3 regions of the Photobacterium carnosum genome follow, and region 2 is predicted to be linked to each of the others. Evidence: predicted binding sites of a transcription regulator. Region 2 holds the regulator's gene; each other region holds the start of a gene.
What was found. The regulator CRP, encoded in region 2, controls carbon source genes, mostly activating them, when cyclic AMP is high. The targets are predictions, from matches to a motif close to TGTGANNNNNNTCACA.
Positions count from the first base shown of each region.

Region 1 (10,628 bases), on a different contig from region 2:
CATCCATACCTAATAATAATACTGGGTTTTTAGCCGCGTTGATAAGATCGGCTGCCTGACGGATAGCTTGTGGGTGCGCACCACCAAATAAAATTGGCTTCGGTTGTTGTACTGGAATAAAAGGAATTTGGTTAGTTAGTACATCTTGAGGAAGGCTAACAAAACTTGCCCCTTGAGTCGGTTGTTCTGCAATACGAAAAGCTTTATGAACCACGTCAGGTAAAGAAGCACTGTCCATTACTTCAGCGGAAAACTTAGTAATTGGATTAAACAGAGAACGTGTATCCATTGATTGGTGCGTATTATGGGAATACATCGAAAGTGGAACCGCACCAGCAAGGGCAACAACAGGATCACCTTCACTATTTGCAGTAGCAACACCAGTAACTAGGTTTGATGCACCAGGACCTGAAGTGGCAAGACAAACACCAGCTTTACCTGTTAAACGACCCGTCGCTGCGGCCATGAAAGCGGCATTTTGTTCATGATGACAAATAATGATTTCAGGGCCGTTATCACAGATAGCATCAAACACGGAATCGATTTTAGCACCAGGAATACCAAAAATATGCGGAACATCGTGTGCTTTTAGGGTTGCAACGACAAGCTCTGCACCTGAGATGATTTTATTTGACATATAAGCCTCATTGTTATGATTATTTATCGGCTCAGGACATGTTTTCGCTAAATCGAATTTTATGTAATGAGTAATACAAAATTTAAATTATTTATCATACAAATTAAAGAGGCTAAAACTGGAAGTTAATATTACTTAATTAATTAATTGCAGTGGAATTGATTGTATATAGAAGGATGAGCAGAAGTAATAATGGCTGAAGATATTGATTCTTATGTGATAAAAAACCACAGGATTCATTTAAGAATCCTGTGGTTAATTGATGCTGCTATAGCATGATGTTAGCAATTAATGCAGATAAAATACTAACTAACGTTGAACCATAAAGTAAACGTAAGCCAAATCGAGCAACCATATTACCTTTTTCTTCGTTTACACCTTTAACCGCACCAGCAATAATGCCGATAGAGCTGAAGTTTGCGAATGAAACAAGGAAGATAGAAACGGTACCGACAGTATGTGCTGATAAACTACCGACTTGTTTTTGAAGGTCCATCATTGCGACAAATTCATTAGTAACAAGTTTCGTTGCCATGATACTGCCAGCTTGTAATGCCTCGTGAGCAGGAATACCCATTAGCCATGCAACAGGGTAGAACAAGTAACCAATTAAGTTTTGGAAGCTGATACCAAAAGCGGCACTAAAGCCAGCGTTGATCATTGAAATTAGAGCAATAAAACCAATAAGCATTGCAGCAACAATCACTGCAACTTTAAAGCCCATTAAAATGTATTCGCCAAGCATTTCAAAGAAAGTTAATTTTGCGCCACTTTCTGCTGCCATCATTTCATCGATATCCATTTCTGCTTCATGGTCATAAGGATTAATAATGGAAAGGATGATAAAAGTACTGAACATGTTTAAAAACAATGCTGCAACAACATACTTAGGGTCGACAAGCTTCATGTATGAGCCAACGATAGACATGGAAACTGTTGACATTGCCGTCGCTGCAAGGGTGTACATACGACGCTCAGACATTCCGCCTAGAATGTTTTTATAAGTGATAAAGTTTTCTGACTGGCCAACCATTAATGCACTGATCGCATTGAATGATTCTAGTTTACCCATACCATTTATTTTAGATAACAAGAAACCTAATCCTTTAATGATATAAGGTAATACTTTGATATGTTGCAATATACCAATTAATGCGGAGATAAAAACAATTGGCATTAATACATTAAGGAAGAAGTTAAAATCATTGTTATTCGATAAGTTACCGAACACAAAATTAGTACCATCACTTGCAAATGAGAGTAAACCATTAAATGCGTCTGCAAACTCTTTTACAATACCTGTACCAGCAGATGAATTGAGAAGGAAGTAAGCAAGCGCTAGCTCTATTATAAGTAACTGAATAATATAGCGATATTTGATGTCCTTTCGGTTATTACTAGCAAGTAAAGCTAATACTGCAATAACAACTAACCCGAGTATAAAGTGTAAATAGACCATATTGGATTGTGCTCAGTGTGATTATTATCTGTTTATGTGTGTATGCTGAATGATTTCATACCATGATAAAGTGATGTATATCGCATTTTTAATCCAGTAGTTTTTTTTGCAATTGACAAAAACTAATTTTCCACGATTGCGCAATCGCTTGCTATTTGTTTGAATATGGTGATAAAAATAATGATGACGATGAAGGGGCGTGATACGATTTATTATATTTTGTGATTTCACTCAAGTTTTTTGATTGAAATGTTTATATTTATTTAAATAACATGGTTTATTATGAGTATAATTGTTTAAATTAAGTGTTGGCTGTTTTGTTGGATATATAGAATTGTTAATCTAGCGTATTAATTCAATATATTAATATTAAAATGTAATATTGGAAATATGAGCAATGATTGTTACTGGCATTAATTTACATTATCAATAGATAATAGAACGATCTCTACTCTATTAATCTTATTACAGGTGTTGTAATGAAAAAATTATCCAAAAACCGTAAATTATGGTATTTCCATAAGCATGACCGTCGAACTAAGCATTTATCACTGCCTAATTTAAAATCATAAATCATCATTATGTATATAAACCATGATGATTATTGATGGCTTATGATAGTTAATGTGTTATTTAAACAACACCGGAGCATCAAATTTATACGGTGGAATAAAAGGGCGAATACCTGAATCACGGAAACGTTGAAGTTTCATTATTTGCTTATAAACAATGAAGTAACGATTAATGTTATTCACATAGACAATCGGTTGTAATCCAATGTGTTTACGGGTAATGAGTTCAACATTATTAAACCAAATATTAGGATTATAACCTTGTTCTTTTGCATAACGGCGCATTTTATTGATATTACCAGGCCCAGCATTATAAGCGGCTAAGGACAGATAAATCTTATTATCGTAATCTATTTTATCGCTACTAAAGTATTGATTTTGTAGATAACGCATATATTTCACACCCGCGTGAATATTATTTTTTGAGGTATATATATTAGGAATATCCACACTAGGATCACGCGCAGTACTAGGCAATACCTGCATAATACCAACGGCACCTTTGTTTGATACTTTATGTTGATTAAGCCCTGATTCTTGAAAACCTTGTGCCATTAACATTAAATAGTCAAAGTCATATTGTTTTGAATAGCGAAAGAATATAGGTGATAGATTTTCTATTTTATCAATATTATTAGGATCAAGTAGCGTATGAAGCCAACGATGATTCTTAATATATTTACTGTAAATAATATTACCGATTAATGTCCCTTCTTTTACTGTATCAATATAATGATTAACCAGCGCCATCAGTTTGGGACTGTCTTTACGCATAGCCCAAGCGATTTGACCATCATTACGTAATACAAAATTATCATTAACTCGAATATTTTTTAATATGGGTTGCCAGATTTTTATTTTATGGTTATCAATGACGGTTGCATTGAGAAGGTCTAAATTGATAAGTTCCAGTAATTCATAGTCTTGTAGCGTTTCATCTATGAATAATATTGATGCTGTGGGTAAATTTTGCATCCGTAATTTATTATTAATTTTGAGTAAACTTTGATGATAACTTGAACTTTTTCTGACCCAGATTGTTTGACCACTTAAATCGGTGACTTTATTAAAGGGCGGTTGTTTATTATTGTTAATGAGTACTTCTGAAATATTCGTAAGGACAGGTTCACTAAAAGCGACCCGTTTTTTACGTTCAGCCGTCACGGTAATATTAGCAATGGCGATATCACCTAGGCCATTGATGACATAAGGCAGCAGTTTATCTCGGTGTACAGGAATAATTTGTAGATGTAATGCTGGGTGTTTTTTACGAATATCTTGCTCAAAATGTTGCAATAAGTCTGCAATAATACCTTTAGTAATACCATCTTCTATATAGTAAAAACCCAGATCTGCTGCAACCAATACCCGTAATACCCGTTTTTTTTCTAGTTCTGCTAGATCACCGACATACTTAGAACCGCCGAGAGGGGCGAGTTGAACGGCATTAATTTGAAAACTTATTAATAATAGGCATAAAGAAATTAGCTGATATTTATATTTAATGAAATTAGAAATAGTCATAATTATTTATCTGCCATTCCGTAATAATCGTAAATTGATACGTTTTGGCTTTAATTATGGCTGTAAATAGTGAAAATTTCTTATTTATCTCGATAATTTGTATGACTTATACTGATGATGTTTTATATGCTAAAGAAAATATCGATAAGTATTAATCAATAGTTGAGTATTTATTTTCAATGGTAAGTTATTCATTGGTATGGTGTTAGGAAAGTTATCAATTACAGCTAAGAGTAAATTAATTGGCATTGTTGATATATAAAAGCTGCTAGATACGGGTGAATAGCGATGAGTTATCTGTTATTCTGCGCTGATAATTTCGCTGTGATTATTACAACCACAGCATACTAAATTGGATAAATTGTGACTAATAACGATGTTTTGCGCCGTATTCGCTATACTTTTGAATTAACTGATAGTGAGATGATCGCTATTTTCGCTGCTGCTGACTGTGAAGTAACACGTGAGCAAGTATGTAGCTGGTTAAAAGGCGATGAAGCGGAAGGTTATAAAAGTTGTTCTGATGAGCAAGTAGCTACTTTCTTAAATGGCTTTATTAATCAAAAGCGTGGCAAAAAAGAAGGCGTTCAGCCTGCGCCAGAGCAGAAAATCACAAATAATATTATTTTTAAAAAATTACAAATTGCACTAAATCTAAAAGCAGAAGAAGTGCTTGATTTATTGAAGTTAGTTGATTTCCGTTTAAGCAAGCATGAATTAAGTGCTTTTTTCCGTAAAGTAGATCATAAACACTACCGTGAGTGTAAAGATCAAGTGCTGCGTAACTTTTTACAAGCACTACAAATCAATCTTCATGGTGTTGAATCACTAGAAGAAACGACTGACGAGAAGTAATTGTCTTCGTTGTAAATAAATATTAAAAGCAGCTTCTATTGAAGCTGCTTTTTTATTGGCTGGGATTATTTTCTTCGTTATAACGGACTTTGTTACAACGTAATTGCTTTCATCATTCCAGCTTCTGCATGACCAGGCATATTGCAAGAAAGTTCAACATTTTTATCGCCGTGGAAATGCCATAGAATATGTTTTGCTTTGCCTGGTGCAACGGTGATACTGCTGCCATTATCGTGATTATGTTCATGATTACGATGATCCATTTCAACCATCATTTCTCGATGTTTTACTTGTTCTTTTGCTGAGCCGATAGTGAAATTATGATCCATTTTACCTGTGTTCATTACCACAAATTGCACCACGTCGTTAGGCTTGATATCAACGGGTTTTTTAAATGTGATTTTCATGTCATCAGAAAGAATAACGTATACCACTTTATCTGGCTTTGACCCCATTGCGGGCATTCCCACATCAGACATGTTTTTCATGTTCATCATCTGATGATCCATTTTATTGGTGTCCATTTGTGAATGATCCATACCACTATGATCCATTGTTGCGTGGTTCATTGTTGCGTGGTCCATTGCAGCCATCGCTGTTGTGGTTGTTAAGGCTAGTATTAAAGTTAACAGTATTTTTTTCATGACTCATTCCTTTGTAATTGATGATGAATTTAATAATGCTGTGGTCTTGGTCTTAAGCTCGCGACTTTTCCAAAGCTTGAAGGTAGCTGGTAATACTAATAACGTCAGTAACAGTGCAGATGCCATTCCGCCAATCATTGGTGCGGCAATGCGTTGCATGACTTCAGAGCCCGTACCTGAGCCATACATTATCGGAATCAAACCAATGATAACGGTTAAGACAGTCATCATTACTGGGCGTACACGTAATCCAGCACCTTCACTGATGGCTTGTTGTAAATCATCTGCTGTTAATGAACGTTGTTGCTCTTGAGCATCTTGTTTTTTAAAGGCCCATGATTGATTGAGGTACACCAACATAATCACGCCAATTTCAACGGCGACACCAGAGAGCGCGATAAAGCCAACGCCAACGGCAATTGAGAAATTAAATCCAAGTATGAACATCAGCCATAAACCACCAACCATGGCTAATGGTAGGGTAGTCATAATAATGATTACTTCTTGTACGCGGCGGAAACTGAAATAAAGCAGTAGCATAATAATGGCGAGAGTAATTGGAGTCACAATACTCAAACGGGCTTTTGCGCGTTCCATATATTCATACTGACCAGACCACGTTAATGAATAACCTGCGGGCAGTTTTAATTGTTTCGCTACCACTTGCTGTGCTTCCTCAACGTAAGAACCTAAATCTCGTTGATCAATATCGACAAAAACCCATCCATTTGGACGTGCATTTTCAGTTTTGATCATTGGTGGTCCATCTTCGTAACGAATATCCGCAACATCCGCTAGTGCGATTCGTGCACCATTGGGGGTAATTAATGGCAGATCTTTTAATTTCGCGGCTGAATCACGGTAGGATTGCGGATAACGAACATTAATCGGATAACGTTCTAAGCCTTCAATGGTTTCACCTACGTTCATTCCACCAACCGCGGTAGAGACTATTTGTTGAATATCTTTAATGGCTAATCCATAACGCGCAGCTTGGCGGCGATTAATATCAACCGTGATATAACGGCCACCGGCAACACGTTCGGCATAAACCGAGGTTGTTCCCTTAATGTTTTTTAGAATAGGTTCAAGTTCTGCACCGATCTTTTCGATAACCTTTAGATCTGGGCCTGCGATTTTGATCCCAATGGGTGTTTTGATGCCCGTCGCTAACATATCAATACGGGTTTTGATCGGCATCACCCATGCGTTAGTTAATCCTGGAAATTGGATCAATTTATCTAATTGTTTGCGTAAAGACTCAGTGGTAACACCTTTTCGCCATTGATCTCGTGGCTTGAATTGGATCACGGTTTCTATCATGGTTAATGGTGCAGGATCGGTTGCTGTATCTGCTCGACCAACCTTACCCCAAACTGTAGCGACTTCTGGTACTGTTTTAATCAGTTTATTGGTTTGTTGTAATAACTGACGAGCCTTACCGATAGAGATCCCCGGATAGGTAGTTGGCATATACATTAAATCACCTTCGTCTAACGGTGGAATAAATTCACTGCCAAGTTTTGTTAATGGGTAGTATGAAGAAGCCATTAAACACACCGCAATAACGATGATTGTTTTTGGAAACTTAAGACTTATATTCAATAATGGTCGATAAAGTGCAATCACAGCACGGTTCACGGGGTTTTTATGTTCAGGTAAAATTTTACCGCGAATAAAATAGCCCATTAATACGGGGACTAAAGTAATCGCTAAGCCTGCCGCTGCTGCCATCGCGTAGGTTTTAGTTGATGCTAATGGCGAGAACATCTTGCCTTCTTGTCCTTGGAGCGCGAACACGGGAACAAAACTTAAGGTAATGATCAGCAATGAGAAGAATAAGGGTGTACCAACTTCTTCTGCCGCTTTACCTATTACTTGCCAACGGTTTTCATCGGTAAGTGGGGTACGTTCAATGTGTTTATGCACGTTTTCTATCATCACAATCGCACCGTCAACCATTGCGCCGATTGCAATAGCGATACCGCCTAGTGACATGATATTGGCATTAATACCTTGCCAATGCATGATGATAAAAGCAGATAAAATACCAATCGGTAAGCTAATCGCTATTACTAATGAAGAACGAATGTGGAATAGAAATAGTGCACAGACGATAGCAACCACAAGGAATTCTTCAGCGAGTTTTTGCCACAGATTCTTCACCGCATGGTTAATTAATGTTGAGCGATCATAAGTGGCTACAATCTCAACACCTGCTGGTAAGCCTTGTTGTAACTGTGCCAGTTTAGTCTTGACGTTGGCGATGACTTGACTGGCATTTTCGCCAAAGCGCATCACAATAATGCCACCGACAGCTTCACCTTCACCATTAAATTCAGAAATACCCCGGCGCATTTGCGGACCAATGTTAATATCTGCAATATCCCCGAGTAACAGTGGCGTACCATTTTTGGTTACTTTTAATGGCAGTGATTTTATGTCCTCGATATTGGTTAAATAACCTGTAGTACGCACCATATGTTCGGCTTCAGCCATTTCAATAACGGAAGCACCGGTTTCTTGGTTGCCGTTTTGAATCGCCATATTCACTTGCTGTAACGTGAGGTTATAGGCCCGTAGTTTGGAAGGATCGATTTGAACTTGGTATTGTTTGACCATACCACCAACGGTTGCAACTTCAGAAACACCTGCAACAGTTTGAAGTTCATACTTTAGAAACCAATCTTGTAAACTACGTAATTCGGCTAAATCATGCTTACCTGTTTTATCTTGTAATACATAACTATAAATCCAGCCAACCCCAGTCGCATCTGGTCCTAAGGTCGGTTTTGCATTGGCGGGTAACTTAGGTGCAACTTGGCTTAAATATTCAAGTACACGAGAGCGAGCCCAATACATGTCAGTCTTATCATTAAAGATAATATAGACATAGGAATCGCCAAAGAAAGAATAGCCACGGACCGTTTCAGCGCCCGGTACGGCTAACATAGCTGTTGTTAATGGGTAAGTGACTTGATCTTCGACCACTTGTGGTGCTTGACCTGGGTAACTGGTCTTAATGATGACTTGAACATCAGACAGATCCGGCAGGGCATCGACGGGGGTATTTTTAACGCTGTATAAGCCAGCAACGGTTAAAAATAAGGCCGCAATTAATACCAATAAACGGTTATTGATTGACCAACGAATTATAGCAGGGATCATTATTTATTCTCCATTGGTTTAATATCTTGCAGAGTGTAATCACTGCCATTTTTAATCAGCTTAAACCGAATCGATTGCCCCTGTTTAAGATCGGTTAATGCAATACTATCGTCGACGGTGAAATTCATTTCACCCGCAGGCCATTTCCATTCAGGTACTGCTTGGTGGTTAACCGTGATCATATTAAATGCAGGCATTAACATTGAGATATCACCATTTACCCATACTTCATTGGCAATATTGTGCTTCTGTTTTTTATAATCAATGATGCTATATTGATTATCTGCTGTTTTTTGTAGTTCAAATTTAATCTGTTGACCTACTACTAAGTCTTTAATTTTTATATTTTTATCAATATTAAAATCCATCGTCATCGCAGGCCAATTCCAAGCACTGACTGGCTGGTGGTTGATGGTTAATATTGTTTGATCAGCATTGATCGCAGTGATCTCTCCTTGAGCCCAAGTGACGGCGATTGCTTTATCGACACTGTCGACACCATTAATACGTGAGAGATCAGCCGTTTTATTTGATTCTGAATCAAGCATAAATTGTGCTGACGTGACAATACGATCTGCGGTCGTTAATCCTGCGATAACTTCCACGAGATTATCGGCTTCACGACCAATACGGATCTTTACTGATCGGTATTTTCCATTACCTTCAGCGAGTACAACGCGGGTCATATTGCCTGATCGAATCACGGCTTGAGTCGGGATAGTGAGAACGGCTTTTTCGGTTATCGGGGTTAGGGTGATGTTGGCGAACATATTGGGTTTTAATTGCTCATTATGGTTAGCAAACTTTAACCGCATCCGTAATGTACGTGTTTTGGGATCTAGAATAGGGTAAACATAATCAACTTTGCCTTGCCATTGTTGGCCGGGGATCGCATCTAATGTCATGGTGGCTTTACTGTCAGCGGTTATCCAATGTGCTTGGCGTTCAAATATTTCAGCATTAACCCAGACTTCATTTAAAGGTCCCGCACTAATAGCGGCTTGTGCGGGTGATAAATACCCACCTTCACGAATATTTAAACTCGCAATAACACCATCAGCGATAGCTTTGACTTCGATGGTCTTCGTTGCTTTCCCCGTTTTGATAATATGTTTAATTTGTTGTTTGTCGACCCCAAGTGCGGCTAAACGATCACGGGCACCTTGCATTAAACCACTACGACCAGTGCGATAAGCATTAAGTAATTCTTGCTGAGATTTAACTAATTCAGGCGAATAAAGGGTAAATAATACATCGCCTTTATGTACATGTTCACCGACAGCATTGACGTATAATTTTTGAACCCAACCACTGACACGAATATTAGTTTGCCAAAGATGACTTTCATCAAAAGCAACATAACCGATGGTATTTATTTTGGGTTCAAGTTTTTGCTTAATGACTGCTGCTGTTTTTACACCTAAGTTATTTTCAACCGCAGCATCAATAATTACCGTACCTGCAACATTTTCTTTTGCTGTGGTTTTTTCCGCATAAACAGGAATGAGATCCATGCCCATTGGTGATTTACCCGGTTTATCACGTTGGTAATTAGGATCCATTGGGGCTACCCAATATAACGGATCATTATTGGTCGTTGTTGTTTCAGCTGTGGTCATTGATGCTGAATGACGCGATAGATAATGTGTAATAGTTACACCAATAGCAGCACCAATAAGTAAGGCAACTGTCGCAATTTTGAGCGTATTTTTTGACGTCATGGTATTACCTACTTATTGATTATTATTATTGATGGTTGTTGAATGCTG
Region 1 is NZ_WMDN01000003.1:8,313-18,940, forward strand. Features, by position in the region: gene alsS (acetolactate synthase AlsS) at 1-637, opposite strand, end outside; gene GLP24_RS03590 (NupC/NupG family nucleoside CNT transporter) at 906-2,096, opposite strand; gene GLP24_RS03595 (MltF family protein) at 2,726-4,192, opposite strand; gene GLP24_RS03600 (YehS family protein) at 4,556-5,047, shown strand; gene copI (copper-resistant cuproprotein CopI) at 5,140-5,691, opposite strand; gene GLP24_RS03610 (efflux RND transporter permease subunit) at 5,695-8,859, opposite strand; gene GLP24_RS03615 (efflux RND transporter periplasmic adaptor subunit) at 8,859-10,580, opposite strand; gene GLP24_RS03620 (TolC family protein) at 10,593-10,628, opposite strand, start outside.
Region 1: GLP24_RS03590 (NupC/NupG family nucleoside CNT transporter) is a predicted target of CRP. The motif match lies at 2,317-2,332, and genes of this name have one in related genera.

Region 2 (10,628 bases):
ACTGAATTAAATGGTCAATTCGATGAAATTATGGGAATTCGACATAAGACATTGGATTTAGAAGGGGTACAATTTCACCCAGAAAGTATTTTGACCGAACAAGGTCATCAATTATTGGCTAATTTCCTTCAGCGTTAATCCTTCTGCTACTACTTTTCTAACGTACTTATTGCTGCGCGAGTAAGTACGCTTCTCTGTTGTTATCATTCATTATCTTCGTTATTTGAGCCGCTTTTTTTTCGCTAAAATGCAATGTTATGCATTTGATGGAAATAGTTTCCTTAGCGGAAAGAATATTGGTCATAAGAGTGGTTAATCATCTTCTGTAAATAATGCATAACTATCGCGAGTGTATTTATTACTTAACACCTTAGTTTTAATAAAAATAGCTGTTATTGTTGGCAAAGGTTAATAAAATGTAAATACTAGTGATAAGGCATACAGCACAGAAGGACAGTGTGATGGCAACAGAAGAGAAACTGCAACGTTCGTTATTTAATGAGGTTATGGTGCCTTGCTATGCGCCGATGGATATTATTCCTGTTCGTGGACAAGGCTCACGCTTATGGGATCAACAGCAACGGGAATACATTGATTTTGCTGGCGGGATAGCGGTTAGCTGTTTGGGCCATTGTCATCCAGTGATGGTGACGGCATTAACCGAGCAAGCGCAAAAGTTATGGCATTTAAGTAATGTGATGACCAATGAGCCTGCTTTGCGCTTAGCAGACAAACTGACCCAACTCACTTTTGCCGACAAAGTCTTTTTCGCTAACTCTGGCGCAGAAGCCAATGAAGCCGCATTAAAATTGGCGCGTCGTTATGCCGTTGATAACTTTAGTGCCGATAAAGATCAAATTATCGCCTTTCATCATGGTTTTCATGGTCGAACCTTTTTTACCGTGACAGTCGGTGGTCAAAGTACTTATTCCGATGGTTTCGGTCCTAAGCCCCAAGCCGTTACTCACCTGCCTTATAATGATCTAGCAGCTATTGCTGAATTAATGTCTGATAAAACCTGCGCCGTGATGATGGAACCTTTACAAGGTGAGGGCGGTATAATTAGCCCAACCATTGAGTTTGTGCAAGGGGTGCGTGAACTGTGTGATAAACACCATGCATTGTTGATCTTTGATGAAGTTCAAACGGGTAATGGACGGACGGGAGACTTGTTTGCTTACCAAGGTTTAGGTGTCACTCCAGATATTCTCACCACTGCAAAATCATTAGGCGGTGGTTTTCCTGTTGCTGCCATGCTGACAACGACGGCACTTGCCGCTCACCTCAAAGTGGGTACCCATGGTTCAACCTATGGTGGTAATCCTCTCGCATGTGCGGTTGCTGAAGCGGTGATCAATACCGTTAGTCAGCCCGCAGTATTAGCCGGAGTGAAACAGCGCGAGCAATGGTTTCGTGAGGGATTAATGCAAATTAACCGCCGTTATCCTATTTTTAGTGAAATTCGTGGTAAGGGATTATTACTGGGAGCGGTACTTACACCACAATGGGAAGGTCGAGCACGAGATATATTGGTTGCAGCAGGTAAAGAAGGGGTGATGGTATTAGTTGCCGGGACAGATGTGGTGCGCTTTACACCTTCACTAGTGATTGATAAAAAAGACATCGATGAAGGGATGCAACGCTTAGAAGCGGCAATTGCGACGTTATATAACGCGCATTCTGAGCGGTGATTGAATGGTAATTGCGGGGTTAGTTAACACTAATAACCCCATTCTAACGCTGATTTCGAGCGGGGCAATGGCTGGAGTCATTGCCTACTTTAGGAGGGAATGTCATGCTCATTATTCGTCCTATTACTACCACTGATTATTCTGCGCTGATGCAATGTGCTGAAGCCTCGGGCCATGGTTTTACGTCACTGCCTATCAATGAAGATTTACTTCGTCGTCGTATTCAACATTCTCAAGCCAGTTTTAATGCCAACGTTACTTCACCAGGACAAGAAAGTTATCTATTGGTCGCCGTTGATAGTGACAGTGGCCAAGTGGTTGGTACCACTGCGATTGAGGCAACAGTTGGGCTTGATGTTCCTTTTTATAATTATCATTTAAGTACTGTCACCCATGCCTCGCGTCAGTTAGGGGTGCATAACACTGTAAAAGTGCTGACATTGGGGAGCCAATATACGGGTGAGACGGAGCTGTGTAGCTTATTTTTATTGCCCGAGTGGCGACAAGGTGTCAACGGACGCTTATTGTCTAAGTCGCGCTTTTTGTTGATGGCGGATCATCGACAGCGATTTGCTGACGTTGCCTTTGCTGAAATGCGTGGTGTGTCTGATGAGCAGGGTAATTCTCCTTTTTGGCAATGGTTGAAAGAGCATTTCTTTTCGATTGATTTTACTTATGCAGATTATTTAACGGGCATTGGTCGCAAAGGCTTTATTGCTGATTTAATGCCGAAATTACCGATTTACGTCAATTTACTCAGCAAAGAAGCACAAGCGGTGATTGGGAAAGTACATACCAATACTCGCCCAGCATTACAGCTGTTAGAACAAGAAGGATTTTGTTGCCGCGGTTATGTTGATATTTTTGATGCGGGTCCAAGTGTTGAATGTGACGTTCGAAATATTGAAACTGTGCGTCATTCGCAGCGCTATTCGGTCGATATTGGTGAACATAGCAGCCAACAACATTACCTTATTTCAAATTGCCAGTTAGCTGGGTTTCGAGCGGTTGCGGCTCCTATTGCGATTACGGCGCAAGGACAAGCCATGATGACCGCGGATGTTGCAGTCGCGCTTAATGTGAAAATGGGTGATGAAGTACGATTAGTTGCGCAATCATAATAAGGAGAATCGAATGAGCTTATGGATTAATAATCAATGGCTAGTGGGCGATGGTGAGCAATTTCAATCACTCAATCCTTATAATGATGATGTAGTTTGGCAAGGTCATGCCGCGAGTGTTGATCAAGTTGAGTGTGCTGTTGCCGCTGCAAATACAGCGTTTTTAAGCTGGCGTAATACGACGTTTAGTGAACGCTTAGCCATCATTGAACGCTTTGCTCAATTACTGCAACAACATCAATCGCAACTGGCACACATTATTGCGACTGAAACAGGTAAGCCATTATGGGAAAGTACCACTGAAGTTGCGGCTATGATTGCCAAAGTAGGGCTATCAACGCAGGCTTATCATGAGAGAACCGGCACCCGTCAGCGTCAACAGGCCAATACCACCATGATTGTTCGTCATCGTCCGTTAGGGGTAATGGCGGTATTTGGACCGTATAACTTCCCCGCTCATTTACCTAATGGTCATATTATTCCTGCATTGTTAGCCGGTAATACCGTGGTCTTTAAACCCTCAGAATTGACGCCCAATACCGCCCAACGGATGTGTGAGTTGTGGCAGCAAGCGGGTATTACTGATGGGGTGCTTAATTTGGTGCAAGGTGGACGAGCAACGGGAGCAGCATTAGCCATGGCAACTGGGGTCGCTGGGGTATTGTTTACCGGGAGTGCACAAACAGGACATTTATTGCATCAGCAATTTGCAGGGCAACCTCAAACCATGCTGGCCTTAGAGATGGGAGGCAACAACCCATTGGTTGTCGGTCAAGAGTATGGTGAGATTGAGGCTGCAGCATATACTATTATTCAATCGGCTTTTTTAAGTGCAGGGCAGCGTTGTACGTGCGCGCGGCGATTATATATTGCCACCGGAAAAGCTGGCGATGCTCTGTTAGCCCGTTTAGTCGCGGTCGCCTCGCAATTGCTGGTGGGCGATCCATTAGCAACCCCAGCACCGTTTATGGGACCATTAATTTCTGTTGTGGCGGCAGATCACATCATATTGCATCAACAACAACTCTTGGATGCGGGTGGCGTTGCTTTATTAATGGCAACTCGAGGACAAGGCGCAATTGTGACGCCTGCGATTATCGATGTTAGTGCTATTAGTGAACTCGCGGATGAAGAATATTTTGGACCGTTATTACACGTTAGTCGTTATGTCGATTTTACTCAAGCGGTCGCGAGTGCTAATCAAACCCGTTATGGATTAGCCGCTGGGTTAATTTCCACTGATAGCCAGCAATGGCAATATTTTATTGAACATATTCGCGCTGGAATTGTGAATCGTAATCGACCGTTAACGGGAGCGAGTGGTGACGCGCCTTTTGGTGGCCCTGGCGCATCAGGTAATCTTCGTCCAAGTGCTTACTATGCGGCTGATTATTGTGCTTATCCGATGGCATCTGTTGAGGGGGATGATGTGCAATTACCGTCTCAATTAGCGCCAGGAGTAAGCTTGAGCTAAGGTTTAATGAGTGATAATACTTTCAATAGGCAGGCTGATTATGGAATCTATTACCCAACTTTTTGATAGTTTATGGCGCGATTATAGTCAACGGTTATGCCCCTCTGCGGTGCAAATACAGCAGTTGTTAACTGAGGACGCGGCGTTACTCAATGATCATATAGCATTGCGTAGTTTTGGATTACCCAAATGTGGCTTAGCGGTAATTGCCGCGCCATTTATTGCCTTGGGGTACCAGCCACAAGCGAAATATCATTTTAATGCTAAAAAGTTGTATGCAGAATCCTTTATTCATTCCAATCCGTTACTGCCAAAAGTCTTTATCAGTGAATTACAATTAGCGGGGTGTTCTGCAGAATTACAACAAATGATACGGACATTGCTCGATCAGGTTGATGATGCTTATTTTCGCAAACCTGATTTTGTTTATAGTGGTCGTCCGTGGCAACTTGATTTTGCAACCTATCAATTTTTAGCCGCTGAAAGTGAATATGCGGCATGGGTTGCGGCGCATGGTTTTGGGGCTAATCATTTTACGGTCAATATTAATCAATTAGAGCAGTTCTCTGATCTTGAGGAGGTGAATCATTTATTACGTCATAACCAGTTTGTGATTAATCAGGCTGGGGGCGAAATTAAAGGTAATGCTGAAGTAATGTTAGAGCAATCAGCAACTATGGCTGATGTAGTAGGAGTGAGTTTTAGAGATGGTATTCATAAAATATCGGGTGGATTTTATGAATTTGCTAAACGTTACCCGCAAACCAATGGTGAATTATATTCAGGGTTTGTGACTGCTTCAGCAAATAAGATATTTGAAAGTACGGATCGTGAATAGAAAGCATTCATCGGTACAAAGTGAACTATCGCGTAATAAAAAACAGCACTGCGTCATATAAGTGCTGTTTAGAATAAAATTAATTATCTAGCGGCGAACCCCAAACTCCTGATTCATCAGCAGGGCAGCGGCGTAATCCTGTTTGTTGTTCAAGGTAGCAACGACTATCACTAAACCCTGTCATTTCAATGGTTGTTGGTTGACTGGTTAATACCCCAGGTACTGTGGTGTAACTATTAGCAGAAAAGCGTTCAATATCCATATTGACCATTATTGATTTAAAATCCATTTGTGAGCGAAATGTAGCATAAATAGATGCTATTACAAGTTAAAATTTAACAGTAATGCAGATGTGCTCAATGATTGCTTTTGGGTGTGACCATAAGGGGGAAATGATCAAAAAAAACCGCAGGCATAAGCTGCGGTTTCATCGGTGATCTTGGTATTACTAAAATAATTAGCGTGTACCGTAAACCACAATAGTCTTGCCGTGAGCAGAAATAAGATTTTGCTCTTCCAGCATTTTTAAAATACGACCGACTGTTTCGCGAGAACAACCTACGATCTGGCCAATTTCTTGACGAGTGATCTTAATTTGCATGCCATCAGGGTGTGTCATTGCATCGGGTTGTTTTGCAAGGTTAAGTAGTGTCTGTGCAATACGACCAGTTACATCAAGGAATGCAAGATCTCCTACCTTTTGACTTGTCACTTGTAAACGACATGCCATTTGAGCAGATAGACGCATTAAAATATCTGGATTAACTTGAATTAACTGACGGAATTTCTTGAATGAAATTTCTGCAACTTCACAAGGGCTTTTTGCACGAACCCAAGCTGTACGTTCTTGGTCATCTTCGAACAAGCCGAGTTCACCAATAAAGTCGCCCTGGTTTAGGTAAGAAAGGATCATCTCCTTACCTTCTTCATCCTTGATTAATACAGCAACAGAACCCTTCACGATGTAGTACAAAGTTTCTGCTTTTTCACCTGCGTGAATTAACGTACTCTTTGATGGATATTTGTGAATGTGACAATGGGAAAGAAACCACTCTAAAGTTGGATCTGTTTGCGGTTTACCTGGAACCATATTACTAACTTCCTCTGCATATGTTGCCCAACAATATGTTCTGTAGATATAACTCAACAAAATGGTGTGTTGGCAGGGTTACTCACTCAGCGGTTAGGCTGTGAGTTAACTTGAACTGGCTTAGAGTGTATCCTTTTTCTGCAGCTTTTTCTTGATATTGATCGAGCAGACTTGCTCATTTATGAGAGATAAGTGTGCACGTGATCACATCGTTGTGACTTAGTTGCCTAACGTGCCGTTTTAAAGTGGTTTTACTCTCTAATTTTACAAATATAAATATGCAACATTATTAACATAAAACAAAATAAACACTGTTTACATTGATGAAATTGTCAATGAAAATGAACTGAATTTCTGAAGAATATAGCTCAAGGATATAAATATGCAATCACGTGTGAAGTGGTTAGAAAATATGACGTTTGTAGGTCAATCTGCATCGGGTCATAGTGTTGTGTTAGATGGTAATGGCGGTGAAAAAGCCCCAAGTCCAATGGAATTAGTATTAATGGCTGCGGGAGGGTGTAGTTCAGTTGATGTTGTTAGTGGTTTACAAGAATTACAGCAGCAGATCACTGGTTGTGAAGTTGAAATCTCAGCTGAACGTCGTGAACAAGCCCCTCGAATTTTTACTCATGCAAATTTACACTTTGTTGTCACTGGTCATGATTTAAATGATCAGCTAGTGAGTAAAGTGGTGGCAGACTCTCTCGAAAAATACTGCTCAGTGTGTTTAATGCTGGGTCAAGGTGTCGAAATGAGCCACAGTTATGAGATTGTTGTGGCGTAACACGATGATGATTACGGTTGCTGATACCAGTGACCGTTAATCTAACAAAGTAATGGTTAATTAATATAGGTAATGATTACGCTATTTTGCCGTTTTCAATTAATTGTTCGAGCAGCGGGCGCATAATTAATTCCATCGCAAAACTCATTTTACCACCGGGGACAACAAGGGTGTTGTGACGTGACATAAATGAACCTTGAATCATCGCCAATAAATGCGGAAAGTCGACATTCTTTAAGCCACGAAAACGGATCACCACAAAGCTTTCATCTAAACTTGGAATACCTTTGGCGCTAACAGGGTTTGAGGTATCCACCGTAGGGACTCGTTGAAAGTTAATATGGGTGCGAGAAAATTGCGGGGTGATGTAATTTAAGTAGTCATCCATTGAGCGCACTATCGATTCCATTACCGCTTCTCTTGAATGGCCGCGGTCGCGAGTGTCGCGAATGATCTTTTGAATCCACTCTAAGTTAACAATCGGCACCATGCCAATCAGTAAATCAACATGTTGGGCTGCATTGGTTTCCCCATCAACCACACCACCATGTAACCCTTCATAAAATAATACATCGGTATTTTCAGCAAGCTGTTGCCAAGGGGTGAATGTTCCGGGCATTTGATTATAAGGTACGGCTTCATCAAAGGTATGTAGGTAACGCCGAAACTTGCCACTACCGTCTTGAGCATATTGTTCGAAAAAGTGGGCTAATTGCTCGAAATCATTGGCTTCAGCGCCGAAATAACTGATGTGGCGACCTTGATCTTTAGCTTTACGGATTTCACAATCCATTTCTGGGCGAGTGAAGCGATGAAAACTATCGCCTTCTAACCATGCCGCGTTGATGTCCATCATATTAAACATCTTGCGAAAGGCTTCAGAGGTGGTGGTTGTGCCCGCGCCTGATGAACCTGTGACAGCAATAATAGGGTGTTTTACCGACATAACTCACCTGTTGTTGTGATTATTACGTGATGAATAACAAAAATAGACAGTGATAAATGTTACTACAAGTTTGCTGAAATGTCGGTATTAAGTGATAAAAATGCAGATGAAGACAAGTTTTGGTGAGTGATAATACAGTGACTAATTGGATTACATTTGATTTCTTAGCTTAATATCTACCGATTCATGTAATTCAGAGAAAACAATCACCGCATCACCTGATTCTAGTTGGCGTCGAACATAAGCGACTTTATCACTGAGGCTAATTTCTACTTCGCCATAATCGGTACCTTCACGCAAAATAAATTGTTCAATCAGGTTTGTTAATGTTTCTGGATCGATGTCTTGCCAAGGAATAATCATTACAACTTCTTAAATGACTAATAAAATAATAGCCGCAGTATATTCTTAAACTTAACTGAAAAGAAACTTAGTCATTATGTGGTGATGTTGCTTGATACTAAGTTAATTGTTGCTGAAACCACGTCGGCACAGTGTGTTCTAACCAAAATTGTGGTTTGAGTAAGCTGCCATTGATAAAGCCAACATGACCCCCTGTCGCTGATAGATCATAGTGAATGTTGGTGGGTAAGGGGTGCTGAGGAATGACATCACGACACATAAAGGGATCATCTTTAGCGTGAATAATCCGTAAGGGGAGTGTGATCTTAGCCAGTTGTAGTAAACCACTACAACGTTGATAGTAATCATCGGCATTCTTAAATCCATGCAGTGGTGCCGTTACTGCTTGGTCAAATTGCCATACACTGTTAATTGATGCCAGTTGTTGCTGATTAATCGGCATGGTATGAGGGTGACGCTCAATTTTTTGGGCAACGGTGCGTTTAAGTGATGTTAGTAAGTAGTGTTGATAAACGCGCGAGAACCCTTGCTGAATACGATGGGAACATGAGGCTAGGTTGAGCGGTGGTGAGATAGCTTGGGCTGCGATGAGTTCGCTATTATCAGGGTAGTGAGCTAAGTAATTAATCAGCACATTACCGCCAAGTGATACACCTACTGCCATTAACGGACGCTGTGGAAATTGCTGACGTAACCATTGAATGAAGAAGCGTACATCCTTAATGTCACCAGAATGATAGCTTTGCGGATGACGATTTAGTTCACCACTGCAACCTCTAAAATGCATCATCACCCCAAGCCAGCCTTGTTGTTTGGCTGCCATCAATAGACCATTAGCGTAAGGGCTATTAAAACTTCCTTCTAAGCCATGTAATAAAATCATTAATGGTTGGTGATGGTTTGTCAGATCGGGCTGCTCTGTCCATGCCAAATCAACAAAATCGCCATCAGGCATTTCAAGACGCTGGGTGATGGGTGTAAAGAGGGGCTGGTGACGAATTAAGCGAGGTAATAAGGTTTGTAGGTGTGGATTGCGTAATCCTATCGGGGCAGTGAATGGCTGCATATGATGTCCTTTACTCATACTTAAATAAAAACGCCGTAACAATGAAAATCGCTACGGCGTTAAATGATTACTCAGCGTTAAGCTGGCTTTCCATTTCTTCTAATTGTTCTTGCAGTTCCATCCATGCCACTTCAATGTCTTCAAGATCAGATTTAGCATCCCCTTGAAGTTTTAACTGTTGATTCATTTGTGCTTTATTTTCCGGATCATAAATGGTGCTGTCACTTAATGCCGTTTCAGCTGAGGTAATAATCTCATTAAGCTTATCCATTTGTTTTTCAAGCTTAGTCACTTCTTTACGAATTGGTGCTGTTTGCTTGCGGAACTCGGCATCTAAACGCTTTTGTTCTTTACGTGATGCGGCACTATTGTCTTTATTGGTTTCGGGTTTTGCCGCTTGTTGTTCACGACGCTCGTTGCGATGTTGCTCAGTTAGCCACTTGTGATAATCACTTAAGTCACCATCAAATGGCATTACTTGGCGATCATGAACCAGGTATAGATCATCGGTGGTTGCACGTAGTAAATAACGATCGTGACTAACAATAACCATTGCGCCTTCATAAGATTGCAACGCAAAGGTCAGTGCTTGGCGCATATCTAAATCGAGGTGGTTAGTCGGTTCATCGAGTAACAATAGGTTTGGACGTTGCCATACAATTAGCGCTAATACTAATCGTGCTTTTTCGCCACCAGAAAACGGACCGACTTTTTCTAATGCTTTATCACCAAGAAATCCAAAACTACCTAAGTAATCACGCAGTTGTTGTTCAGTTGAGTTAGGCGCAATACGTGCCATATGTTGTATTGGCGTATCATCAAGGTATAAGGTTTCTAATTGGTGTTGAGCAAAGTAACCAATTTTAACCCCTTGCGAAAAGGCCATATCACCGGCTTTGGCTGGCAATTCACCAGCAAGCATCTTAATTAAGGTTGATTTACCGGCACCATTACGACCCAGAAGGCCAATTCGACTTCCTGGAACAAGATTCAAGCGGATCTTTTCTAGAATCAGTAAATCATCATAACCAGCGGCAACATGATCCATCATTAGAATCGGATTTGGCAGTGCAGTAGGCTCTCTAAACTCAAACATAAACGGGTTATCAAGCTGCGCGGGCAGTACTTTTTCCATCCGTTCTAGAGCTTTAATTCGGCTTTGCGCTTGGCGTGCTTTACTGGCTTTGTAGCGGAAGCGTTCGATATATGACTGCATGTGCGTCATTTGCTTCTGTTGCTTTTGAAACATTGC
Region 2 is NZ_WMDN01000008.1:12,427-23,054, reverse strand. Features, by position in the region: gene GLP24_RS09480 (aminodeoxychorismate/anthranilate synthase component II) at 1-138, shown strand, start outside; gene GLP24_RS09475 (aspartate aminotransferase family protein) at 462-1,691, shown strand; gene astA (arginine N-succinyltransferase) at 1,796-2,812, shown strand; gene astD (succinylglutamate-semialdehyde dehydrogenase) at 2,826-4,286, shown strand; gene GLP24_RS09460 (DUF1338 domain-containing protein) at 4,327-5,124, shown strand; gene GLP24_RS09455 (hypothetical protein) at 5,204-5,386, opposite strand; gene crp (cAMP-activated global transcriptional regulator CRP) at 5,582-6,214, opposite strand; gene GLP24_RS09445 (OsmC family protein) at 6,597-7,001, shown strand; gene GLP24_RS09440 (phosphoribulokinase) at 7,078-7,947, opposite strand; gene GLP24_RS09435 (YheU family protein) at 8,098-8,310, opposite strand; gene GLP24_RS09430 (hydrolase) at 8,408-9,376, opposite strand; gene GLP24_RS09425 (ABC transporter ATP-binding protein) at 9,444-10,628, opposite strand, start outside.

Region 3 (10,628 bases), on a different contig from region 2:
CCATTGAGTACGCTAAGAAATATGACGTACCAGTGGTATTAACGTTGGGTACTAAATTCGTTATTCAAGACGATCCACAATGGTGGCGTGATTTCTTACGCGACCATGTAACAGTGGTTGCAATGAATGAAGACGAAGGTGAAGCGTTAACGGGTGAGTCTGATCCATTAGTTGCAGCAGATAAAACGCTAGAATGGGTTGATCTTGTTTTGTGTACTGCTGGCCCTGTTGGTTTATACACTGCGGGTTATACTGAAGAATCAGCAAAACGTGAGACTGCATTACCGTTATTACCTGGTGATATTGCTGAATTTAACCGTTATGAATTTAGCCGTCCTATGATTAAATCGACATGTGAGAATCCAACTAAGGTTTATTCACATATTGCTCCATACATGGGTGGCCCAGAGCGAATCAAAAATACTAATGGTGCCGGTGATGGTGCATTATCTGCATTACTGCATGATATGTCTGCTAACCGTTATCATAAAGAAAACGTGCCAAATTCAAGTAAGCACCAATATTCGTTCCTAACGTACTCATCATTCTCTCAGGTTTGTTTGTATGCAAACCGGGTAAGTTATGAAGTATTAGCTCAGTATTCACCTCGTCTTTCTCGCGGCTTACCTGAGCGTGAAGATAGCCTAGAAGAAGCTTACTGGGAACGTTAATAACACGTTGTTATTAACCATAAAAAAAACCGCCATTTTCGATGGCGGTTTTTTTATAACGTTAATTTATCTATTTCTTGTAAGCTTGGTTATGAACCGCTGCAATCGCTCGACCTGATGGGTCTGCGGCATTTTTAAAACTCTCATCCCACTCAATGGCTTTTGCACTAGAACAAGCAATCGATGGACCACCTGGTACACATTTAGCGGCACTTTCTAGCGGGAAATGTTCTTCAAAAATTTCACGGTAAACATAGCCTTCTTTTGTTGTTGGCGTGTTATATGGGAAACGGAATGCAGCTGTTGCTAACTGCTTATCAGTCACTTTTTCTTCAGCAACTTCTTTTAAGCTATCAATCCAGCTATAACCTACACCATCAGAGAATTGTTCTTTCTGACGCCATGCAACGGCTTCTGGTAAATAATGCTCAAAACACTCTCGAAGAATGTGTTTTTCCATTTTACCGTTGCCACACATTTTATCTTGAGGGTTAATGCGCATTGCAACATCAAGGAATTCTTTATCCAAGAAGGGTACACGAGCTTCTATGCCCCATGCTGCCATTGATTTGTTAGCGCGTGCGCAGTCAAACATGTTAAGCGCTAATAACTTACGCACTGTTTCTTCATGGAATTCTTTAGCGTTAGGTGCTTTGTGGAAGTATAAATAACCCCCAAAGATTTCATCAGCACCTTCACCTGAAAGCACCATTTTAATCCCCATAGCACGGATCTTACGTGACATAAGATACATCGGTGTTGAGGCGCGGATCGTGGTGACATCATAGGTTTCAATGTGGTAAATAACATCACGAATGGCATCTAGGCCTTCTTGGACAGTATAGGTTAACTCGTGGTGAACCGTACCAAGGGCATCGGCTACAATTTTCGCTGCTTTTAGATCGGGTGCATCTTCAAGACCAATCGCAAACGAGTGCAGTGTTGGCCACCAAGCTTGTGATTGTTCATCATCTTCAATACGTTTAGCGGCGAATTTCTTTGTGATCGCAGAGATTACAGAAGAATCTAGACCACCAGACAGTAATACACCATAAGGTACATCTGTCATTAGCTGGCGTTTAACAGCACTTTCAAGGGCATCTGCTAATGCTATTTTATCGGTTGTTGCGTCTTTAACTGCATCAAATTCCATCCAGTCACGTTTGTAGTAACGAACAGGTTCGCCTTTTTTACTCCAAAGGTAAGTGCCTGGAGGAAATTCACTGATTGTTTTACATACTGGCACTAGTGCTTTCATTTCAGAAGCAATATAGAAGTTACCATGTTCATCATAGCCTTGATAAAGCGGGATAATACCAATGTGGTCACGACCAATAAGGTAAGCATCTTCTTGCTCATCATACAGAATAAAGGCAAAGATACCGTTGAGGTAATCTAATAACTCCGGTCCTTTTTCCTTATAAAGCGCTAAGATAATTTCACAATCCGACTCTGTTTGGAATGGGTAGTTAGGTGCAAACTCAGCGCGTAATTCTTTGTGGTTGTAAATTTCACCATTGACCGCAAGTACATGGCTTTTATCCGTGTTATATAGCGGTTGCTCACCACTATTTAAGTCAACAATCGCTAAACGCTCATGAACTAGAATAGCGTTGTCTGACGCATAAATTCCTGACCAATCAGGACCGCGATGACGCATTTTTTTTGATAATTCAAGGGCTGTTGTACGAAGTACTGAAGCGTCGCTCTTGATGTCAAGGATGCCGAATATTGAACACATAATAATACTACTCCAAACGTTTTATTTTTTATTATCCATAATTGATGAAAATGTATCATGTAGCGAATAAGTTATCATTATGGTAATTGATGTTTATACTGATTTTGCTTTTCGTTGATTGTTAAAATTACGCATTCGTTAATAAATTACAACTATTTATTATGATTATATTTAAATAAAGCATTGCTGCTGAATATTATCTATTTAAATTGGATTTTTATGAATATTATCTATTTTTGCAGAGTTTTTTAATTGAGAAAATAAACAACAGCATCGCTACTGTTTATTTTTCTCTGCGAAATATCTAAGTTTTGAAGTGTAATTTAGTGTGGTTTTCGTGGGATTATTTGAGGTTGGAGGTGATCACAGACATCACGAGCAAAACCGCTACCCGCTTCGCTATAAATATTAAAGGCTGCATCAATACCTTGTTGGTGTAATTGTGTCTCTTCATCACTGTATTTTGCTATAGCGGCTATTTTTCCTTGGAAATTACGACTTTTGAGCTGATCTAAAGCATAGATATTCGCTGGACCATTTGGCATTGCTAATAAAATAAGCTCAATATGGTGGTTTTTGATAACCCGTTCCCAAAAGTCAGGGTCGGTCGCATCACCATGAATGACATTACGTTGTTGCTGGCGATGTAACTCTACCGATTCACGACGAGTTTCAACGCCAATAATCTGTTTACCATAACGACTTTCTAATTCGTCATAAGCACCAGAGCCGATACGACCCATACCGAGAATAAGAATACTGACATTACCTAAATCAATCAGTTTGTCGTGACAATTTAAGCGATCAGGATCAAATTCTTTTAGTCGTTTAGCGGCTTCAGTATAGAGTTTATGACTCATACTGTTCAGTGGCGCTGCCAGTAAAAACGATAATGACACGGCGATAGCCATAGCGACTAAGAATGTGCCGGGTAACAACCCCATTTTATAGGCGACGCCACCCACAATAAGGCCAAATTCACTATAATTAAATAGGGTTAAGGTTGCTAACATTGAGGTTCGTACACGGTAGCGGCATAAATGGAACACTGCGTAATAAAGAATTCCTTTAAGAGGCAGTAGTAGCATTAATACGAGGGCCATTAACATGCCGTTGATGGTAGGGGATTCCGCGAGACCAATGTTTAAAAAGAAGCACACCAATAGCAGTTCTTTAAAATTAAACAATGACTTAGCCATCTCTGATGCTTTAGGATGACCCGCCATTAGCATACCTAATATCAACGCTCCTAGATCTGGTTTCATGCCGACAATTTCAAATAAACCCGCTCCTGCAACCAGTGCGAGCATAACAGCATATAAGACTAATATTTCACCGTGACCTGCTTTATCTAGGATGCGATATAACAATGGGCGTAGCAAGGGCAGAGCAAATAAACCAAGTGCTGTTATATCAGGAATTTTACCGCTGGATATGGCGAGGAATAGTACTGCGAAAATATCCTGCATAACCAGAATGCCAATAGCAACGGTGCCATATTTAGCGTTTAATTCTCCTTTGTCTTGCAGCAGTTTGACGGCAAAAACAGTACTAGAAAATGACAATGCAAAGCCAATCAGTATTAATTGACTAAGTGCCATTTCGGCAAACATTGTCAGTCCTAATTGTTTTAGAACTAAAAGAAATAACGTAAAAAGGGCGGTAGATAACAGATTGTGTATGGTTGCGCCGCCCCATACTTCTTTGTTAAGTAAGGTTTTTATGTCAAGTTTTAAGCCGATAGTAAATAATAATAAGGTTACGCCAAGATCGGCTAAAGTCGTTAATGCTGGAGTAGACTGAAAACCAAAACTATTAAGCATAAAGCCAGCAACTAAAAAGCCAACCAGAGGGGGTAATTTACAACGAAGGGCGATGAAACCGGCCAGAAAGGCCGCGCTAATATACAGTAACTCCATAGCTTAGACTACATCCTTGCAAGATAGTGTTCGGAAATATAATTGATAACAATAATAGCATTAGGGGGATTAATCATTTGAGATTAATCCCCCCTTTTTTATGATGGTTGTTTTATAAGAACGGTGGTTATTTGTTCTTATAAATTGGTATCGCGGATACTTAGTCTTCTAGCAGGCGCTGTAGCAGTACACCATTAAGCATTGCACGCTTGATCATTGAAAAAGCGCCAATAGTGGGTTGATTATATAGCTCTGATGCGACAATCGGTAAATCGTGATTAAAAGCAGATAATGATTGGTTTTCAACGCAACGACGTATTGCTGGCAATACAATGGCTTGTGCCTGAGTAATATTACCTGCCAGAATAATCTTTTGAGGGTTGAATAAATTAATCGTCATCGCTAATGCTTTACCAAGGTGGTGACCGACTTTCAGTAACGCTTGAATGGCCAGTTCATCACCATTATTGGCCGCATCACAAATCGCTGGCATAGTGACTTCTTCCAAGTCTTGCAAACTACTTGGATAACCTTGGTTGAGTAGATTTTGAACATGCATAATCACTGCAGGATCAGAGGCTACCGTTTCTAAGCAGCCAAAATTACCACACTGACATTTATCCCCTAGTGGATCGATTTGGATATGACCAATCTCTCCGACATTGCGATTTTGACCAAGGAAGACCTGACCATTAACAATAATGCCAGCGCCAGTACCATTATGCATACTGACTAAAATTGAATCTTTACAGTCTCGGCTAGCACCGAAGAAGTGTTCTGCCAGCGCGAGGCCTCGAATATCATTGCCGACAAAAGTAATAATACCAAAAATGTCTTGAATAATATGTGCAAGCTCAAAATCATGCACTTCAGTGTTTGGCATGTAAGTAACCGTGCCACTTTCTGGATTAACAAGTCCTGGAAGAATAATGCCAAATGCCACCAGTTCTTTCATTACATTCTGATTATTATCAATAAATTCTTGAATATATTTGATTAGACCTTCGGCTAGTTCATTTTGGTCAGAATATAAAAACGGATAGGCCGCACCGGTAATATGTTTACCACTGAGGTCATAAAGGGTTATTTCAATATTATTACGGCCAATACGTACTGCGATCGAATGAAAACCGACTGATTCTGTCGTTAGAGATATTGCTCTTCTTCCTCCCGTTGATGCTTGCTGAGCGACTTCTTTTATTAAGCCACGTTCTAGCAGTTGGCGGGTAATCTTAGTGACACTTGCAGGAGCGAGGTGACTAATATCAGCAACCTGGATGCGAGAGATAGGGCCTTGCAAGTCGATAAGTCTGTATACAGCAGCACTATTTAGCTGCTTGACCAGATCAACATTACCAATTTGTCCGCCTGTCATAGTTTAATTCTGCTCGTAATTAGCGTTAATAATTATCGCCTGAAGATGATAATGATGATTTGCTTTCATTATCTTTATTTATCAAAGCGCTACCTATATGTTCGACACTAGTTTAATTGATTTTGATGAGTATTAGTGCCGAATTATTTAATGTATTGCAGTTTTCAATACATTTGTTATCACCGTAATATACTTTCTTATGAATAAAAATAAAGTAATCGTTGTCGGTGCTTGCTGGGGCTGTGGTATTGGTCACGTAAAATACGTAATGAGAGCTATCGAGAAGTGAAGTATCGCTAAGGATCGAATTGTAGACCATGACTGTATTGTCAATAGTGATAATTATGCTTTTTTGTATTTGATTTTAAAGTGAAAAATAAAACGCCGTCAACAAGGCGGCGTTTATTTAATGTCTTAGAACGGCTGTCAATAAATGCGGTTTTCCGTAAAAAGACAGTGGTTATTATTTAGATGTGTGTAATGTTTTCTGCTTCTAACTCTTGGAAATACTTAACAGTTTTCACTTTAAGTTCTTGAGTTGAAGGTTCATCACAAATGATCATTGATTTAGGGTGCAGCTGCAATGCAGATATTGTCCATAGGTGGTTTACACAACCTTCAACAGCCGCTTGTAGTGCTTGTGCCTTGTTGTGACCTGTGATCAGAATCATTACTTCTTCAGAATCTAATAGTGTACCGACACCAATCGTTAATGAGTATTTAGGTACTTGGTTAATATCACCTTCAAAGAAACGAGAATTAGCAATACGTGTTTCGTGCGTTAACGTCTTGATACGCGTACGAGATGCTAATGATGATGCAGGTTCGTTGAAGGCAATATGACCATCATTACCCACGCCACCCATGAACAGGTTAATGCGACCATAGGTTTTGATTTTGTCTTCGTAACGTTGACATTCAACTTCGTGATCTGTGGTGTTGCCATCAAGCAGGTTGATATTTTGCTCTTGTATATCAATATGGCTAAAGAAGTTGTTGTACATGAAGTTACGGTATGACTCAGGGTGATCAGACGCCATGCCAACATATTCATCCATGTTGAAAGTCACGACGTTCTTAAAGCTTACTTCGCCAGCTTGGTATAATTCAATCAAACGCTGGTATGTCGGAAGTGGTGTACCACCTGTAGGTAGACCTAGCACAAATGGACGCTCAGCTGTTGGTTGGAACTTATTAATGCGGTCAGCAATGTAGCGAGCAGACCATAAACCAACATCTTTAGCGTTATTAAGCGGGATTAGTCTCACGTTGACACCTCGTTGAAGATAGTTAAAACAGAAAAAATCTTAGTGGCATATCGCCTTTGTTTCGAATGATAAAATAAGTTTTATGATCGAGCTAGCAAAATCACTCAGTTCTATCTCCGGTCGGTGATTAAGATCACAAATGACGATGTTTTAATTTGCGGAGCGAAATAAAATTCATAAACTGCAAAGGACAAAAAAAAGAGATGGCAAAAAAAAGCTATCACTATCGCATCTAAGAAAACCATAGGGGGAACTAAGGGTGAATATTCTTGGATATTTTCAAAAAGTAGGTAAAGCACTAATGGTGCCAGTTGCAGTACTTCCTGCAGCGGCAATTTTAATGGGTATCGGCTATTGGGTTGATCCGTCAGGTTGGGGCGCAAACTCAGCAATTGCTGCGTTCTTGATTAAAGCGGGTTCTTCAATTATTGATAGCATGTCTATATTGTTTGCAATTGGTGTTGCATACGGTATGTCAAAAGATAAAGACGGCGCAGCAGCATTAGCAGGTTTTGTTGGTTACACTGTTGTAACCACGTTACTTGCACCTGGTACAGTAGCAATGATTCAAGGTATTGACGCAAGTGCTGTACCTGTTGCTTTTGCTAAGATTAATAACCAGTTTGTTGGTATTTTAGTTGGTATCGTATCAGCAGAAATTTACAATCGTTACTCTAACGTTGAATTGCATAAGACATTAGCATTCTTTAGCGGTAAGCGTTTAATCCCAATTTTAACTTCTGTTGCTGGTATTGGTATTGCTGCAGTATTACTGTTTGTATGGCCAGTTATTTACAACGGACTAGTACATTTCGGTGAAAGTATTCAAGGTCTAGGCGCTGCTGGTGCTGGTATCTATGCATTCTTTAACCGTCTATTGATTCCTGTGGGTCTTCACCACGCACTAAACTCAGTATTCTGGTTTGATGTTGCAGGCATTAACGATATTCCTAATTTCTTGAGTGGTAAAGGTACCCCAGGTATTACTGGTATGTACCAGGCTGGTTTCTTCCCAATCATGATGTTTGGTCTACCCGGTGCTGCACTTGCTATGTACCAAACAGCTAAAGTGAAAAATAAAGAGCGTGTAGCTTCATTATTCATTGCTGCTGGTTTTGCATCATTCTTTACAGGTGTTACTGAGCCACTAGAATTTGCATTTATGTTCCTTGCCCCACCTCTTTATGTTATTCACGCAGCGCTAACAGGTATCTCTGTATACATCGCAGCGTCTATGCACTGGATTTCAGGTTTTGGTTTTTCTGCTGGTCTTGTCGACATGGTGTTGTCAGCACGTAATCCACTGGCGGTTAACTGGTACATGCTAATCCTTCAAGGTATTGTGTTCTTCGCTCTGTACTACTTTATTTTCCGCGCTGTTATTCTTAAGTTCAACCTTAAGACGCCTGGCCGTGAAGATGACGAAGAAGAAGTATCATCAGTACGTGGTTCAACTGAAACGGGTGAATTAGCTAAGCAATATTTAAAAGCGCTTGGTGGTCACGGTAACCTAGAAAATATTGATGCTTGTATTACTCGTCTACGTCTGACTCTAAAAGACAGCAGCCTTGCTAATGAAAAGACATTAAAAGCACTAGGTGCAATGGGTGTGGTTAAATTAGGTGCAAACAACCTACAAGTTATTCTTGGCCCTCTTGCTGAAATCGTTGCTGGCGAGATGAAAAAGATCCCAGCATCAGAAGACCTATCAGCAGTAAAGCTTCCATAGTTATTTGAATTTTTAAGTAATTAAGCGACACACGAAATACCGCAACACTTTCAATTAGACCGGTCCTGATATTTTAATTATAAGATATCAAGACCGGCATTTTGAGTACCCAACTTTTGGGCTCTATATAGATTATCCCTTCATTTAGATGGATATCGGGAGAAAGGAATATTTCATGACTATTAAACTTACAGCGTTAGCATCTTTCATTGCACTAGCCATAACGGGTTGTGCAACACAAGGCAATAATGATGAGAAGGTTGTTGAAAATTTAGCTAATAGCCTTGATGTTACTTATGAAATCGTTACTCAACATGGTGCAGAAGAAGGCCTGCAGTGTAAGACGCTTGGCGCAGAATGGGCATCTTGTGATCTAATTAATTTGACGCTAAAAAATAATGGTCCAGCGGTGACGGGCACTGATTGGAAAATTTATTTCAGCAGTATTCGTCAAATTCTTGATGTTCAAAACGACCAATTCAAAGTTACACACGTAACGGGTGATCTTCATACGCTAGAGCCAACGGATAAATTTGATGGATTTGCTGAAGGGGAGACGGTTGTTATTCCTTACATTGGCGAATACTGGACGTTGTTTGAAAATGATTACATGCCTCGTGCATACGTGACTTCTGGCGATGCCGCAGCACAAACAATCAAGAGCACTGACTCTACGAATCCAGGTGATTACCTTGTTCCTCTGAAAGGTGATCAATTTAAGCGAGTTAAAGCAGATAATAATGTGCTTGCAACCGCTGAAACACGTTTTAAAAAGAACCAAGACATTAATGTGTTAGCAACGACAGAAGTGGCAGCAACTATTGTTCCTACACCACTAAGTACTAAGCTAACCGGTAAAACTGTTTCATTAGCAAACGGTATTAAAATTAGCAACTTCACACTGCCAGCTGACATGATGGCTGCTGTGAATGAGCGTCTTGGCGTATTAGGTGTTAACACTAAAGGTCAATACCCAGTAAAAGTGAGCCTTCTACCGGGTTCATTTGCTAAAGATCAACAAATTGCAGGGGCTTACACGTTAGATGTAACACCAACAGGTGCAACGGTTATTGGTTTTGATGACCAAGGTGCATTCTATGGTATGCAGTCGTTGATTTCACTAATGAGTACAGGTGCTAAAAACAGCATTCCTACGTTAGAAGTTACCGATGCACCGCGTTTTGATTACCGTGGTGTAATGGTTGATGTTGGCCGTAACTTCCACTCAAAAGCCGTGATTCTTCGTACGCTAGACCAAATGGCAGCATACAAGATGAACAAATTCCACTTCCACCTATCAGATGATGAAGGTTGGCGTGTTGAGATTCCAGGTTTACCTGAGCTAACAGACATTGGTAGTAAGCGTTGTCATGATCTATCTGAAACAACATGTCTGCTACCTCAACTAGGTTCAGGTCCAACGTCAGACACCGATGGCTCTGGTTACTACAGCAAGCAAGATTACTTAGATATTCTGAAATACGCGAAAGCCCGTGGTATTGAAGTCATTCCTGAAATCGATATGCCAGCGCACGCACGTGCAGCTGTAGTTGCGATGGAAGCGCGTTATAAACGTCTTGCTGCTGAAGGCAAGATGGATGAAGCAAACGAATACCGTTTAATGGATCCACAAGATACGTCAAACGTAACCACAGTACAGTTTTACGATAAGCGTAGTTTCATCAACCCATGTATGGATTCTTCTACAAAGTTTGTTGATAAAGTAATTACTGAAATTCAAGCGATGCATAAAGAAGCGGGTATGCCGCTAAATACATGGCACTTCGGTGGTGATGAAGCGAAAAATATTAAGTTAAATGCTGGTTTTCAAGATCTTAACGCAGCAGAGAAAACAGCTTGGACAGGTTCTATTGACCAATCTAAGCAAAATAAGCCATATCAGAAGTCACCAATGTGTCAGAAAT
Region 3 is NZ_WMDN01000002.1:197,030-207,657, forward strand. Features, by position in the region: gene GLP24_RS02890 (inosine/guanosine kinase) at 1-671, shown strand, start outside; gene asnB (asparagine synthase B) at 742-2,412, opposite strand; gene GLP24_RS02900 (cation:proton antiporter family protein) at 2,736-4,331, opposite strand; gene nagC (DNA-binding transcriptional regulator NagC) at 4,492-5,706, opposite strand; gene nagB (glucosamine-6-phosphate deaminase) at 6,174-6,974, opposite strand; gene nagE (N-acetylglucosamine-specific PTS transporter subunit IIBC) at 7,234-8,703, shown strand; gene GLP24_RS02920 (beta-N-acetylhexosaminidase) at 8,879-10,628, shown strand, end outside.
Region 3: nagE (N-acetylglucosamine-specific PTS transporter subunit IIBC) is a predicted target of CRP. The motif match lies at 7,097-7,112, and genes of this name have one in related genera.